DNA from 3 places in the Novosphingobium sp. FW305-C-111 genome. Region 1 is predicted to be linked to each of the others. Evidence: predicted binding sites of a transcription regulator. Region 1 holds the regulator's gene; each other region holds the start of a gene.
What was found. Region 1 encodes LexA, which represses DNA repair genes until DNA is damaged. Its sites were predicted from a motif close to GTTCCNCNCTTGTTCT; they were not measured.

Region 2: AC3WLD_RS10120 (DUF7146 domain-containing protein) is a predicted target of LexA. The motif match lies at 1,608-1,623, and genes of this name have one in related genera.
Region 3: recA (recombinase RecA) is a predicted target of LexA. The motif match lies at 2,067-2,082, and genes of this name have one in related genera.

The regions. Positions count from the first base shown of each region.
Region 1 is NZ_JBYSYP010000005.1:212,191-216,399, reverse strand. It holds gene AC3WLD_RS08150 (ComEC/Rec2 family competence protein) at 1-1,858, shown strand, start outside; gene lexA (transcriptional repressor LexA) at 1,852-2,544, opposite strand; gene AC3WLD_RS08140 (molybdopterin molybdotransferase MoeA) at 2,618-3,829, opposite strand; gene moaC (cyclic pyranopterin monophosphate synthase MoaC) at 3,826-4,209, opposite strand, start outside.
Region 2 is NZ_JBYSYP010000007.1:109,560-113,768, forward strand. It holds gene AC3WLD_RS10100 ((deoxy)nucleoside triphosphate pyrophosphohydrolase) at 1-325, shown strand, start outside; tRNA gene AC3WLD_RS10105 (tRNA-Arg) at 368-444, shown strand; gene AC3WLD_RS10110 (DUF5818 domain-containing protein) at 688-903, opposite strand; gene AC3WLD_RS10115 (lytic transglycosylase domain-containing protein) at 914-1,576, opposite strand; gene AC3WLD_RS10120 (DUF7146 domain-containing protein) at 1,704-2,600, shown strand; gene AC3WLD_RS10125 (strawberry notch-like NTP hydrolase domain-containing protein) at 2,676-4,209, shown strand, end outside.
Region 3 is NZ_JBYSYP010000017.1:74,980-79,188, reverse strand. It holds gene AC3WLD_RS16850 (hybrid sensor histidine kinase/response regulator) at 1-2,006, shown strand, start outside; gene recA (recombinase RecA) at 2,156-3,226, shown strand; gene AC3WLD_RS16840 (hypothetical protein) at 3,377-3,838, shown strand; gene AC3WLD_RS16835 (elongation factor G) at 3,861-4,209, opposite strand, start outside.

The DNA of each region.
Region 1 (4,209 bases):
CCGCCTGACCGGCCGGATCGAGGCACGCGAGGTCCAGGGCGCAGAGGACCGGGTCCGGCTGACCTTGTTGGCGCGGCTGACCGGGCAGGACCAAGCGATGCGTGTCCGGGTCAATCTCGACGACGCCGACGACGACCCCGCGTTTGCCGAAGGGGCGACGGTGGCGATGCGAGCCCGGCTGATGCCGCCCGCTCCGCCGATGCTTCCGGGCAGCTACGACTTTGCCCGGGCAGCGTGGTTCGCCGGGATATCCGCCACCGGCAGCGTGCTAGGAAAGCCCCGGCTGATCGAGCCGGCCAGCGGCGGCGCGCGGCTGCGCGAATGGCGGCACGCATTGTCGGAGCATGTCCGCGCGCAACTCGGCGGCACGCCCGGCGCGATTGCGATGGCCTTTGCCAGCGGCGACCGCGGGGAGATCGCCAAGGCCGACGAGGAAGCGATGCGCGATGCGGGGCTCACCCACCTGCTGTCGATCAGCGGGCTGCACGTGAGCGCGGTGGTGGCCGCCGGCTATGCGCTGGCGATCCGGCTGCTCGCACTGTGGCCATGGCTCGCGCTGCGGGTGCGGCTGCCGGTCGTCGCGGCAGCGGTCGGGGCCGGCGGCGGGATCGCCTACACGCTGCTGACCGGGGCGGAGGTGCCGACGATCCGCTCGTGCATCGGTGCGGTCCTGGTGCTGGGAGCACTGGCGCTGGGGCGCGATCCGCTATCGATGCGGATGGTCGCCATCGCCGCGCTGTTCGTCATGCTGCTGTGGCCCGAGGCGGTGCTGGGCCCGAGTTTCCAGATGAGTTTCTCCGCGGTCATCGCCATCGTCGCGCTGCATTCGGCCGAGCCGGTGCGGCGGTGGTTTGCCCGGCGCGAGGAGGGGTGGGTCATGGCAATCCTGCGCCACGGGGCGATGCTGCTGGTGACCGGCGTGGTGATCGAGCTGGCGCTGATGCCGATCGGGCTGTTCCATTTCCACCGCGCCGGGATCTACGGCGCTTTGGCCAACGTCGTTGCCATCCCGCTGACGACGTTCGTGTCGATGCCGCTGATCGGGCTGGCGCTGCTCCTCGACATCGCAGGACTGGGCGCGCCGGCGTGGTGGGCGGCGGGCAAGTCTCTCGAGTTGCTGCTGTGGCTCGCGCACGTCACCGCCGCGCAGCCCGGCGCGGTGGCGCTGCTGCCGGCGATGCCGGCCGGGCCGTTCCTGCTGTTCGTGGCCGGCGCGCTGTGGCTGGCGTTGTGGAGCGGGCGGGTGCGGCTGTGGGGGCTGCTGCCGGTGCTGGCGGGGGTTGCCGGAATGTCCCTTGTGCGGCCCGCCGATGTGCTGATCTCGGGCGACGGTCGCCATGTCGGCATCACGGGGGAAGGCGGAGAATTGCTCCTCCTGCGCGAGGGGCGGGGCGACTACGTCCGCGAAAGCCTGCTCGAGATTGCCGGGATGGACGGCGAGGTGCGCACGCTCGACGCATGGCCGGGCGCGACCTGCAACCGCGATTTCTGCTCGCTCGTCCTGACGCGCGAGGGGCGGCGCACGCGGCTGCTGATCGCGCGGGGCCGCGACATCGTCGAGGAGTATCCGCTTGCCGCCGCCTGCGAACGCGCCGACCTGGTCATCGCCGACCGCCGCCTGCCGTGGACCTGCCGCCCGCACTGGCTCAAGGCCGACCGGCGGATGCTGGCGACGAGCGGCGGGCTGGCGCTCGACCTTGCTGCCCGGCAGGTCACCAGTGTCGCCGACACGCAGGGGCACCACGGGTGGTATCGCTGGCCGGAGCCTCGGAACCGCTCGCGCCAGGCCGGCCCCCCTCCGTCAGCCGCCGATGCGGCTGCCACCTCCCCGGGCGGGGGAGGATCGGCGGATCAGTGATAGCGGCGCAGCAGCCCGGCGAGCTTGCCCTGCACCTGGACTTCGGCCGGCTTGTAATACTGCGGATCATAAGCGGCGTTGGCCGGGTCGAGCCGGATCATCCCGTTCTCGCGGCGCAGGTACTTGAGCGTGGCTTCCTCGCCGCGGACCAGCGCGACGACGATTTCCCCATCGCGCGCGGTCTCGGTCCGCCGAACGAGGGCATAGTCGCCGTCGAGAATTCCGGCTTCCATCATCGAGTCGCCCGATACCTCGAGCGCGTAGTGCTCGCCCGCGCCGAGCAGTGCGGCCGGGACCGGCAGGGTCGACTGGCCCTCAAGCGCCTCGATCGGCGCGCCTGCCGCAATGCGGCCGTGGAGCGGGAGCTCGATCACGTCGTTGGCGGCGGCGGGCTGCGCCGCGGGCTTCTTCAGCGGAGTCAGCGCGGAATTCGAGTTCGCGGCGGCCTTCACCGGAGTCTTCGCCTGCGCGCTCTCGGGCTGGCGGAGCACTTCCAGCGCACGGGCGCGGTTGGGCAGGCGGCGAATGAAACCGCGCTCTTCCAGAGCGGAAATCAGGCGGTGGACGCCGGACTTCGACTTGAGGTCGAGCGCCTCCTTCATCTCTTCGAACGACGGGGAGATGCCGGTTTCCTCCAGCTTGTTCTGGATGAAGGTGATCAGTTCGTGCTGCTTGCGCGTCAGCATCAGTCTCACTCCCGCGAGCGCCCGACCATCAGGCGAACGAATGCGGAACGAATAAGCAACCTGCGAGAACCCGTCAAGCAATTCCGCCATTTTCGAGCAAGTAGATGCTCACCGCTTCGCCGGCGGCGCGCTCGGGCGCGTGGGCTTGGCGCAGGATGAGGGCATTGGCGCGGGCCAGCGGGGTCAGCGCGCCCGAATCCTGGAGCGAGTCGGGCGTCACCCGCTCGCCGTCCCAGGTGCCGCGAAGAAACTCGGTGCGACTGCCGCCCTTTGCCATGTTTTGCGCCAGAACCGAGGAAATCGGCCGCGGGCAGGGTGCGTCCGAACCGAGCATCGCCCGTACCAGCGGCAGGAGGAACAACCACGCGGTGACGAACGCCGAGGCGGGATTGCCCGGCAGGCCGAGCACCAGCTGCCGCCCGCGCCGGGCCACCAGGAGCGGCTTGCCGGGCTTGATGGCGACCCGCCAGAACTCGAGGTCGGCTCCGAGCTCGGCGAGCGCCGGACGGATCAGGTCGTGGTCGCCGACCGAAGCGCCGCCGGTGGTGACAATCAGGTCCGCATCCGGCGCGGCGGAGAGCGCGGCGACCAGCGACTCGAGCCGGTCTGGAACCGGGCCGCTGCACGTCACCTGCGCGGGCAGGCCGCCGAGCATCGCGGCGATCATCGGGCCGTTGCTCGCCGGAAGCAGCGCCGGGTCGCGGCCCGCGCCGGGTGCGACCAGCTCGTCGCCGCTGTCGAACACCGCGATCCGCGCCTCGCGGCGGACCGGCAGGAGGTGGTGGCCCGCCGCGATGGCCAGCGCGAGCTGCGCGGGGCCGAGCTGGGTTCCCGCAGCGAGGACCGGCGATCCGGCGGCGAAGTCCATGGCCTGCGGGCGGATGTGCCTGCCCGGCGGGACGGGCGCTTCGCCGGTCAGCACCAGCGCATCGCCGTCGCGGCGGCAGTCTTCCTGGAGGAGGACGGCGTCCGCACCCTCCGGCACCACCGCGCCGGTCGAGATCCGCACCGCCTCGCCCGGACCCACCGTTCCGCTGAAGGTATGTCCCGCGGCGCTTTCGCCGATGACGTGCCACGGCCCGGGGAGGTCCGCGCCGCGCAGGGCGTAGCCGTCCATGGCCGAGACGGGGGCGGCGGGCTGGTCGCGGCGGGCGGGGAGGTCCTGGGCGAGCCAGAAGCCCGCGCATTCGGTGATGCGGCGGTGTTCGACGGGCAGCGCCGGGGCCATCGCCATCAGCTTCGCCTGGGCATCGGCAAAGGGGAGGGGCGGGGCCTTGCCGCTCACTCCGCCGCCTTCCAGTCGCCCGACTTGCCGCCGCGCTTTTCGATCAGCCGAACGCTTTCGATGACCATGCCTTTGTCGACCGCTTTGGCCATGTCGTAAATCGTCAGCAGCGCGACCGAGACCGCGGTCAGCGCCTCCATCTCCACCCCGGTGCGCCCGATGAGCGAAGCGGTCGCCCGGGCTTCCACGCCGTCATCAGTGAGGGTGAAAGCCACGCTCACCGCGTCGAGGGCGAGCGGGTGGCACAGCGGGATCAGCTCGCCGGTCTTCTTCGCCGCCATGATTCCGGCGATGCGGGCGGCGGCGAGGACGTCGCCCTTGGGCACCGTGCCGTCGCGGATCGCCGCGAGCGCCTCGGCCGACATGCGGATCCGCCCGGC
Region 2 (4,209 bases), on a different contig from region 1:
CGGCCTGTGGGAGTTTCCCGGCGGCAAGGTTGAGCCGGGGGAGGGGCCTGAAACCGCGCTGATCCGGGAGATTCAGGAGGAGCTGGGGGTCGAGGTGAAGGCTCGCGACCTCACACCCCTCTCGTTCGCCAGCGGCGCGGCAACCGGCGATCCCGCCTCTGCCGGACTTGTCATGCTTCTTTACACCTGCCGCCACTGGACCGGCGAACCGCGCAATCTCGATGCGGAAACAATCGCCTGGATCGAGCCGCACAGGCTGTCCGAACTCGCGATGCCGCCTGTCGACGTGCCTCTCGCAAAAAATCTGGCAGAGGCGTTCAAGTGACTTGCCAAGGCAGAATCCCCCCCCTATGAGCGCGCTTCCAACGCGCCCGTAGCTCAGCTGGATAGAGCATCAGACTACGAATCTGAGGGTCGGACGTTCGAATCGTTCCGGGCGCGCCATTTTTCAAAGACTTAGTGAGAATATCCGGGATACCTAGCAGCGCTAGGTATCGCCCTAGGTAACAACCTGGGGCTTCGGGAGTGACCGGTCCAAGATCGTCTGCGAGTGTTCTTCACGTTCGGAAGACGCGAATCACCGAATTCACCTAGTAGGGGACGCGGGCCATAAGGCTTTGCTTCGGCACAGTTTTCAGTGATGGAGGCTGGTATTTGCTACCCCAAGTTAGCCATGGCGCGAAGGCGTTAGGCCCCTTGAGCGTGTTCGCCAGTGGAGCCGATCCAATCTGCCCGAAGGCGATCGAGGCCTATCACGTTCCCTTCGACGATTACCTCATCGCCGACAAAGCGGTCGACCGGCTCGTCGCTCTCGATGATCCAGAGGGCATCTTCTGTTCGCAAGGTCAAACCCCGGCTGCCCAGGCTCAACTGACCTGACACGCGGATTCGATTTGCGCTCACCGTTTCCCTCTCAATATTGCCAGCTGCTAAGCACGTTGCGGACGTAAGACGGTGTCTCCCCGTTTCTAGGGATGCCGCCTGCTCGCTCTACGGAACGTGGCCCGGCATTGTAAGCGGCGAGGGCCAGATGCACTACCCCGAACTTGTCGAGCATCTGGCGCAGATACCGCGCCGCGCCAAAGATGTTCGCCATTGGATCGAAGCGGTTTGAAACGCCAAGGTCGCGGGCGGTCCCCGGCATCAACTGACCCAGGCCAGCGGCACCAGCCTTGCTGATCGCCAAAGGATTATACCGGGACTCCGTCCATACCAACGCGTCGAGAAGGCCCGCCGGCAACGCATATTGCGTCTCCGCGGCATAGACATGGGGAAGGAAGCTTGCCCGGCGAAAGCCCGACGGCCCCCTCCTTTCGGGCTTCGTATAGCGATAGGGAAGATAGGTCCGGCCCGCTTCGAGGCCAGGGGCGGCGGACGAAGCGATATTTTGGGGACGCTGCCAAATCCCATGTTCGACCAATTGGAAACCGTTCGCCCCCTCGGCCACGCGGAAGCCGCCAGGTCCAATCTCAGGTGCAGCAGCAGCCTCAGGGGCCGTTTCCTCCTGCGCCTGAGCCGGGACGACGAACGCCATACCGATCACTGCCGCTGTGATTGTTGCCCATCTCAGTCTCATATCTCGATCCCTTCTATGGCCGAATCGAATGAGAACATATATAGAACATGACGTGTAGGAAAACACATTGGCAGCAGCGCAGAGCGGAGGCTGCGCGGGTGGAGGCATGTCATGATGGAGATGCCCCATGTTCCAGGTTCAAGGTCGCGAAACGCTCGAAGTCCGTGCTCGTAAGATTGTCGAGGCGCTGAACGGCACCTGGTCGCGTTCGCGCGGCATGTGTCGTTGTCCGGCCCACGCTGACCGTACCCCCTCGCTCAGCATCACGCTCGGCAAGCGCGCGATCCTGGTCCATTGCTTCGCCGGCTGCACCAACGAGGCAGTCATGCAGAGTCTAGCCAAGGTCGGGGTTCGGATTTCGGACCTGTTCGACGGGACGGGCGGCCCGATAGCACCCGAGCCGCGTGAGGAAGTCGCCAACCGCAACGCACAGAGGCTGTGGCGCGAGGCATCGATGCTCGCAGGCAGTCCGGCCGCCCGCTATCTCTCGGCAAGAGGTATCACGATCTCATCTTCCGATCTCCGCTTCCATCCACGCATGCCGCTGGGGCCCAAGGGCGCGGTGCGGTTCCTACCGGCCTTGGTGGCAGCGGTACGCAACGACGCCGGTATTCTGGCTCTGCACCGAACCTTCCTCGATACCGCGAGCGACCGTCTTGCAACATTCGAGCAGCCCAAACGCGCCCTGGGTAGTCCAGGCTCGGGTGCCGTGCGCCTTGCTTACCCGCGGGGTGGCCGCCTTGGTCTTGCCGAAGGAAACGAGTCCGCGCTTTCGGCAATGCAGATGTTCGGCATTCCCTGCTGGGCGACGCTCGGCAACGAGCGGTTTGGCTTGGTCACAATCCCGGAATCGGTGCGCGAGCTCCATCTGTTCGTCGACAACGATGCCGGTGGCCTGCTTGCCGAAGAACGCGCGCGCGAAGCTTATGCCAGCGAGGATCGACGGATCGTCACCCGGAGCCCTGAGCGGGCCGACGAGGACTGGAACGACGTGCTGATGCGGCGATTGCGCGCGACGGCGTGAGCATCAAGAGAGGAAAGATGGCTTGGGGCCTTTTGAGGCCCCCAGACGGACTTGGGCCTCGTCAGGAGGTTTCCCATGTCCCACGCTTCACCCGCTTTCGCATTTCCTTGTCCTCCCGAACCGCAGGTACTGGCCGCGGCCAGGTCGCTTGCCGCCCGGCTCAGTGCCGACCAGGCTATCTCGCGCGCCGTGCTGAATGCAGCGATGCGCGAACGCTTCGGTGGCAGCGATGCCGAGGGCCGTTGGTCAGTGCGAGATGCCCATGCCGCGCTCGAATTGGCCCAGGTGCTGTTCTTGCAAGGCGAGGCCGAACTCGCCGCCACCATGTCGCCCGAATTGGCCGATGAGGCCTTTTCTCGCCTGGAAGCGCTGGTGCCGAGCCAGACCACTCGCAGTGACGAGCAGATCGAATGGCAGCAGTTCGCAACGCCGCCCCGCATCGCATGGCTCGCCGCCCGGGCCTGCGGCATTTCTACGGGAGAACTGGTGCTCGAACCCTCGGCCGGGACGGGGATGCTTGGCGTATGGGCCGCAAAGTCCGGCGCTCGCCTCGCGCTCAACGAAATCTCGCCGCTACGCCGCGAGTGCCTTGGGACTCTTTTCCCAGCGGCGCGCGTGACCGCCTACGATGGTGAACTGATCGACGAGCTGCTCGATCCGCTGGTCGCACCAAGCGTCGTGCTGATGAATCCACCCTATTCGCATGGAATCGAGCGTGGCCACGACGGACGCACCGGTGCCCGGCACCTGCGCTCGGCCTGGAAGCGGCTGCTTCCCGGCGGTCGCCTGGTTGCGGTGATGCCCGAATGGTTCGATCTGCCACGCTTCCTAGCAGGGATCACTGGCCCGGTGGCGCTGCGGCTCAACGCCACGATCGAGCGCGGTTTCGTCAAGCAGGGCACCTCGATCACGACCCGGCTGCTGGTGCTCGACAAGGCGGATGGCGGCGACAGCCCGATGATCGCCAAGCCGGCAAATCTCGCGGAATTGTTCTTCCTGGTCGATATGTTGCCTGATCGAGCGGAGCAGGCGGTCGAGCCGACCATCGCCGCAAGACCAGCCTTGCCGCTGCGCCTGATCGCTCCGGCGAGGAAACCGGTTCCGCTTGCGGCTCGCCCGGTTGCAGCCGCGCCGTCGATCCTGCCGCTCGCCTACCAGCCGCTCGAGGCACCTGCGCCGATCTCCGAGCAGGTTGGGCACTACCTGCCGTACCGGCCGAGCCGTATCGCGATCGCAGGTGCGGTCGAGCACCCGACTCCGCTGGTCGAATCCGTCGCCATGGGTTCTATCACCGCGCCGGTGCCCGAGACGGTCCCCCAACTACCTTCCGACCTTATTGCCAAAGGGGTGCTTTCGTCCGCTCAGGCAGAGACGCTGATCTATGCCGCGAGTGCTCATGCCCGCGATTTGGCAGGCCGGTTCGAGCCCGAGGACAAGGGCTGCGCCTTGAAGGCAAGCGCTGAGGGCCGGATCTATCGCATGGGCTACTTCCTGGGCGACGGGACAGGTGCAGGCAAAGGCCGTCAGGTCGCCTCGGTCATCCTCGACCGCTGGGTCCGGGGTGAGCGTCGCCACATCTGGATATCCAAGAACGAGGCCCTGCTCGAAG
Region 3 (4,209 bases), on a different contig from region 1:
GGGAGGGCAAGGCTGATCCGCTGGAGAACGCCGAGGGGCGCTGGCGCTGCGAGGTGCTGCGCGCCGGCCGGGGCGAAGACTACCTCGTCTGGCGTATTGCCGCGCTGCAGACGGTCGACCTGGTCGCCCAGCTGTCCGGCCATGTCGCGGGCAAGCTCGGCCGTGCGCTTGCCGCGCAAGGCATCCAGGCGGCGCTGGTCTCGCCCGAGGGCACGGTCCATGCCGCCAACCCCGCCTTCGCGCTGCGCGCCGCGGGCGACGAGAACGCGCCGGTCGCGGGCAGCGACTTCGTCGCCTACCTCCGCTCCGACGAGGACGAGCGCATCCTCTACGCCCGCGAGGGGCGCAAGGGCACCCCGCTGCGCCTGCTCCACGTGCCCGTCGCCGATCCCGACAGCGGCTTCGATCCCGACCCCGCCGTCACCAGTTCGCTGATGCTGCTGATCGACGACGAGGCCGCTCTGGGCGAGGTCCGCACCGGCCTCCCGCAGATCGAGGCGCTTCTCGCCCGGCTGCCGCTGGGCCTGGCAATGTGCGACCGCGATGGCCGCTTCCTGTTCGCCAACGAGGCGTTCCTGCGCGCGGCCGGCCATCCCGACCCGGTCGCGCCGCCCTATCCGTCGGACCTCGTGATCCGCGAGGACAAGGGCGCGCTGGCCGATGCGGTGCGCCGTTATGCGCAAGGCGCGCCGACTCGCGGCGACGTGGCGGTGCGGCTGCTGACCGCGCCCGAGGACCCGGTTTCGCTGAGCCTTGCCGGGGTGCGCGGGCTGGGCGAGGGCTCGGTGCTGCTCAGCCTCAAGGACTCGAGCGAGGAAACCCGGCTCAAGCGCGAGATCGCCCAGGCGACCAAGATGCAGGCGGTCGGCCAGCTGGCCGGCGGCGTCGCGCACGACTTCAACAACGTGCTGACCGCGATCATCGGCTACTGCGATCTCATGTTGATGCGCCACACGCCGGGCGATTCCGACTTCGACGACATCCAGCACATCCGCGCCAACTCCAACCGCGCCGCGAGCCTCACCCGCCAGCTCCTTGCGTTCTCGCGCCAGCAGACACTGCGCCCCGAAGTGCTTCAGCTGCCCGACGTGGTTTCGGAAGTCTCGACCCTGCTCAAGCGGCTGCTGGGCGAAAAGATCCAGTTCGTGGTCACGCACGACCGCGACCTGGGTTCGGTCAGGGCCGACCCGGTCCAGCTCGAACAGGTGCTGCTCAACCTTGCAGTCAACGCACGCGACGCGATCGAGGCGCGGATCGCGGAGGGCAAGTCCAGGGACGCGGGCAAGCTGCGCCTCGCCACCCGGCGCATCACCGCGGCCGACGTGCGGGCCATGCGCAGCGAGATCCTCCCCATCGGCGACTATGTCGCGCTGGTGGTCGAAGACAACGGCACCGGGATCAAGGCCGACCTCGTCGGCAAGATCTTCGAGCCGTTCTTCACGACCAAGGAGAAGGGCAAGGGCACCGGGCTCGGCCTTTCGACCGTGTACGGCATCGTCAAGCAGTCGGGAGGATTCATCTTCGCCGAGAGCGAGCTGGGGCGCGGGACCAAGTTCACGATCTATTTCCCGGTCCATCATGCCGACCCGGCCGATCTGGTCGTCGCCGCGAAAAAGCCCGAACCGAAGCGCGAATGGTCGGGCGGCGGGAAGATCCTGCTGGTCGAGGACGAGGACACCGTCCGCGCCGTGGCCGAGCGCGCGCTGGCGCGGCAGGGCTACGAGGTGACCACCGCGGCCGACGGCGAGGAGGGGCTCGAATACGTCCGCCTTGGCCGACAGTACGACCTCGTCGTGTCCGACGTGGTCATGCCGACGATGGACGGCCCGGCGATGGCCCGGGAGATTCGCGCGCTGCGGCCCGAGCTCCCGGTGATCTTCATGTCGGGCTATGCCGAGGAACAGCTGCGCCGCGAGATAGATATCCCCAACATGCATTTCCTCGCCAAGCCGTTCTCGGTTCAGCAGATCGCCGATGCGGTCGAGATGGTGCTGCGCGGCGGCTGACCTGAACGGCGGAAATCCGCCATTTCCGGCAAGACCGTTCGGGATCGGATGGAAATTTTCGTTCCCCCCTTGTTCCAACAGAACAAACCGCGTACACGAGCGGTGTTGACGGTTCAGGTCAGCCATCTCTAGGCAAGGAGGGTCAGCCCATGGCGGCGCAGCTCAAGCTCATTCAGGAAGGCAAAGAAAAGGACATGGACCGTCAGAAGGCGCTGGAAGCGGCGCTCGCGCAGATCGACCGCGCGTTCGGCAAGGGCTCGGCGATGAAGCTCGGCTCGAAGGAGGCGATGCAGGTCGAGGCGATTTCCACGGGATCGCTCGGGCTCGACATCGCGCTCGGCGTCGGCGGCCTGCCGCGCGGCCGGGTGATCGAAGTCTACGGGCCGGAAAGCTCGGGCAAGACCACGCTCGCACTCCACGTGATTGCCGAGGCGCAGAAGACCGGCGGCACCGCCGCGTTCATCGACGCCGAACATGCGCTCGACCCGGTCTATGCCAAGAAGCTCGGCGTCAACATCGACGAACTGATCGTCTCGCAGCCCGACACCGGCGAACAGGCGCTCGAGATTACCGACACCCTCGTGCGCTCCAACGCGATCGACGTGCTGGTGGTCGATTCGGTCGCCGCGCTGGTCCCCCGCGCGGAAATCGAGGGCGAGATGGGCGACAGCCACGTCGGCCTCCAGGCCCGCCTGATGTCGCAGTCGCTGCGCAAGCTGACCGGTTCGATCAGCCGCTCGCGCTGCATGGTGATCTTCATCAACCAGCTGCGCATGAAGATCGGGGTGATGTACGGCAACCCGGAAACCACCACCGGCGGCAACGCGCTCAAGTTCTATGCCTCGGTCCGCCTCGACATCCGCCGCACCGGCCAGATCAAGGACCGCGACGACATCGTCGGCAACGCCACCCGCGTGAAGGTCGTCAAGAACAAGGTCGCCCCGCCGTTCAAGCAGGTCGAATTCGACATCATGTACGGCGAAGGCATCTCCAAGATCGGCGAGATCCTCGACCTCGGGGTCAAGGCCGGCCTCGTCGAAAAGTCGGGTGCGTGGTTCAGCTACGACAGCATCCGCATCGGCCAGGGCCGCGAAAACGCCAAGACTTACCTGCGCGAGCATCCCGATGTTTGCGACCGGTTGGAAGCCGCGATCCGCGGCCGCACCGACCAGGTTGCCGAGGAGATGATGACGGGTCCGGACGCGGACGACGACATCTGATCCTCAAGGCGCGGGGTAGCATCCCCCCGCATTGTCCCCGCGCCAGTCCAAAGACCGGCGCGCTCCCCGGCAGGAGCGCGCCGGTTTCGGTGTGTGAGCCGGCCTTGCCAGTGCTCTCCATCCGACTAGGATCGCCGCGGGGAGGGAAAGATGGAACCCAGGGCGATTACAGCTTCGGCAGGCAAGGACTTGCTTCTCCTCGCCGTCTCCAGCGCCTTCGTGGCCGTGTTTGTCTACCTCGCCTGGCAAGGTGACACTTCGGCAACAATGCTTCTTGGCGGAGGCTTTTTCCTGCTCGGCGTGGTCGTATCTGGCTGGACCCTGCTCAGACCGTTCACGCTGGTTCTCGACGACCAGGGCTGGACGCTGTCCGGAGGAACGACCCGCAAGCCGTTGCGGATGGCATGGTCCGATCTCAGCGAAATTTTCGTATATCGCGTGCCGAAAGGCGGAACGATGATCGGCTATAACGTCAAGGAAAATGCCCGGACGCCAGGCATGACCTTGTCCCGTGCCTTGGGCGCTGACGGCGCAATTCCCGGTTCGTGGCCAATGAAGAAGGCCGAACTGGCGGCGCTGCTGGAGCAGTACCGCCAATTCTACGCCGGCTAAGCCGGCCTCGCGCAGCAACCGCCTATGCCGCCAGCTTGGCCTGCGACTTGACCACCTCCTCGGCCTGCTTGCCCGCCAGCTCGGCGAGGTGATCGAACGCCGCGACATAATGCGCGAGGCCCTGGCTCAGCGAACGCAGTTCGGCGTCGAGCCCGTGCAGACCCGCCTCGGGCAGGGTCGCCTCGATCCGCTCCCACCGCAGCCAATCGGGATGCGGGCCGAGCCCGGCGATCTGGCCTCGGCGCGATGACAGGACCGAACCCGCCTTCGATCCCGTCCCGGCGGGCGTGTCCACGGTCACGCGGCACACCGGTTCGAGCAGGTACGGCGCGGCCTGCGCCAGCGCGTCTGCCATCGCCATCCGGCCAGCC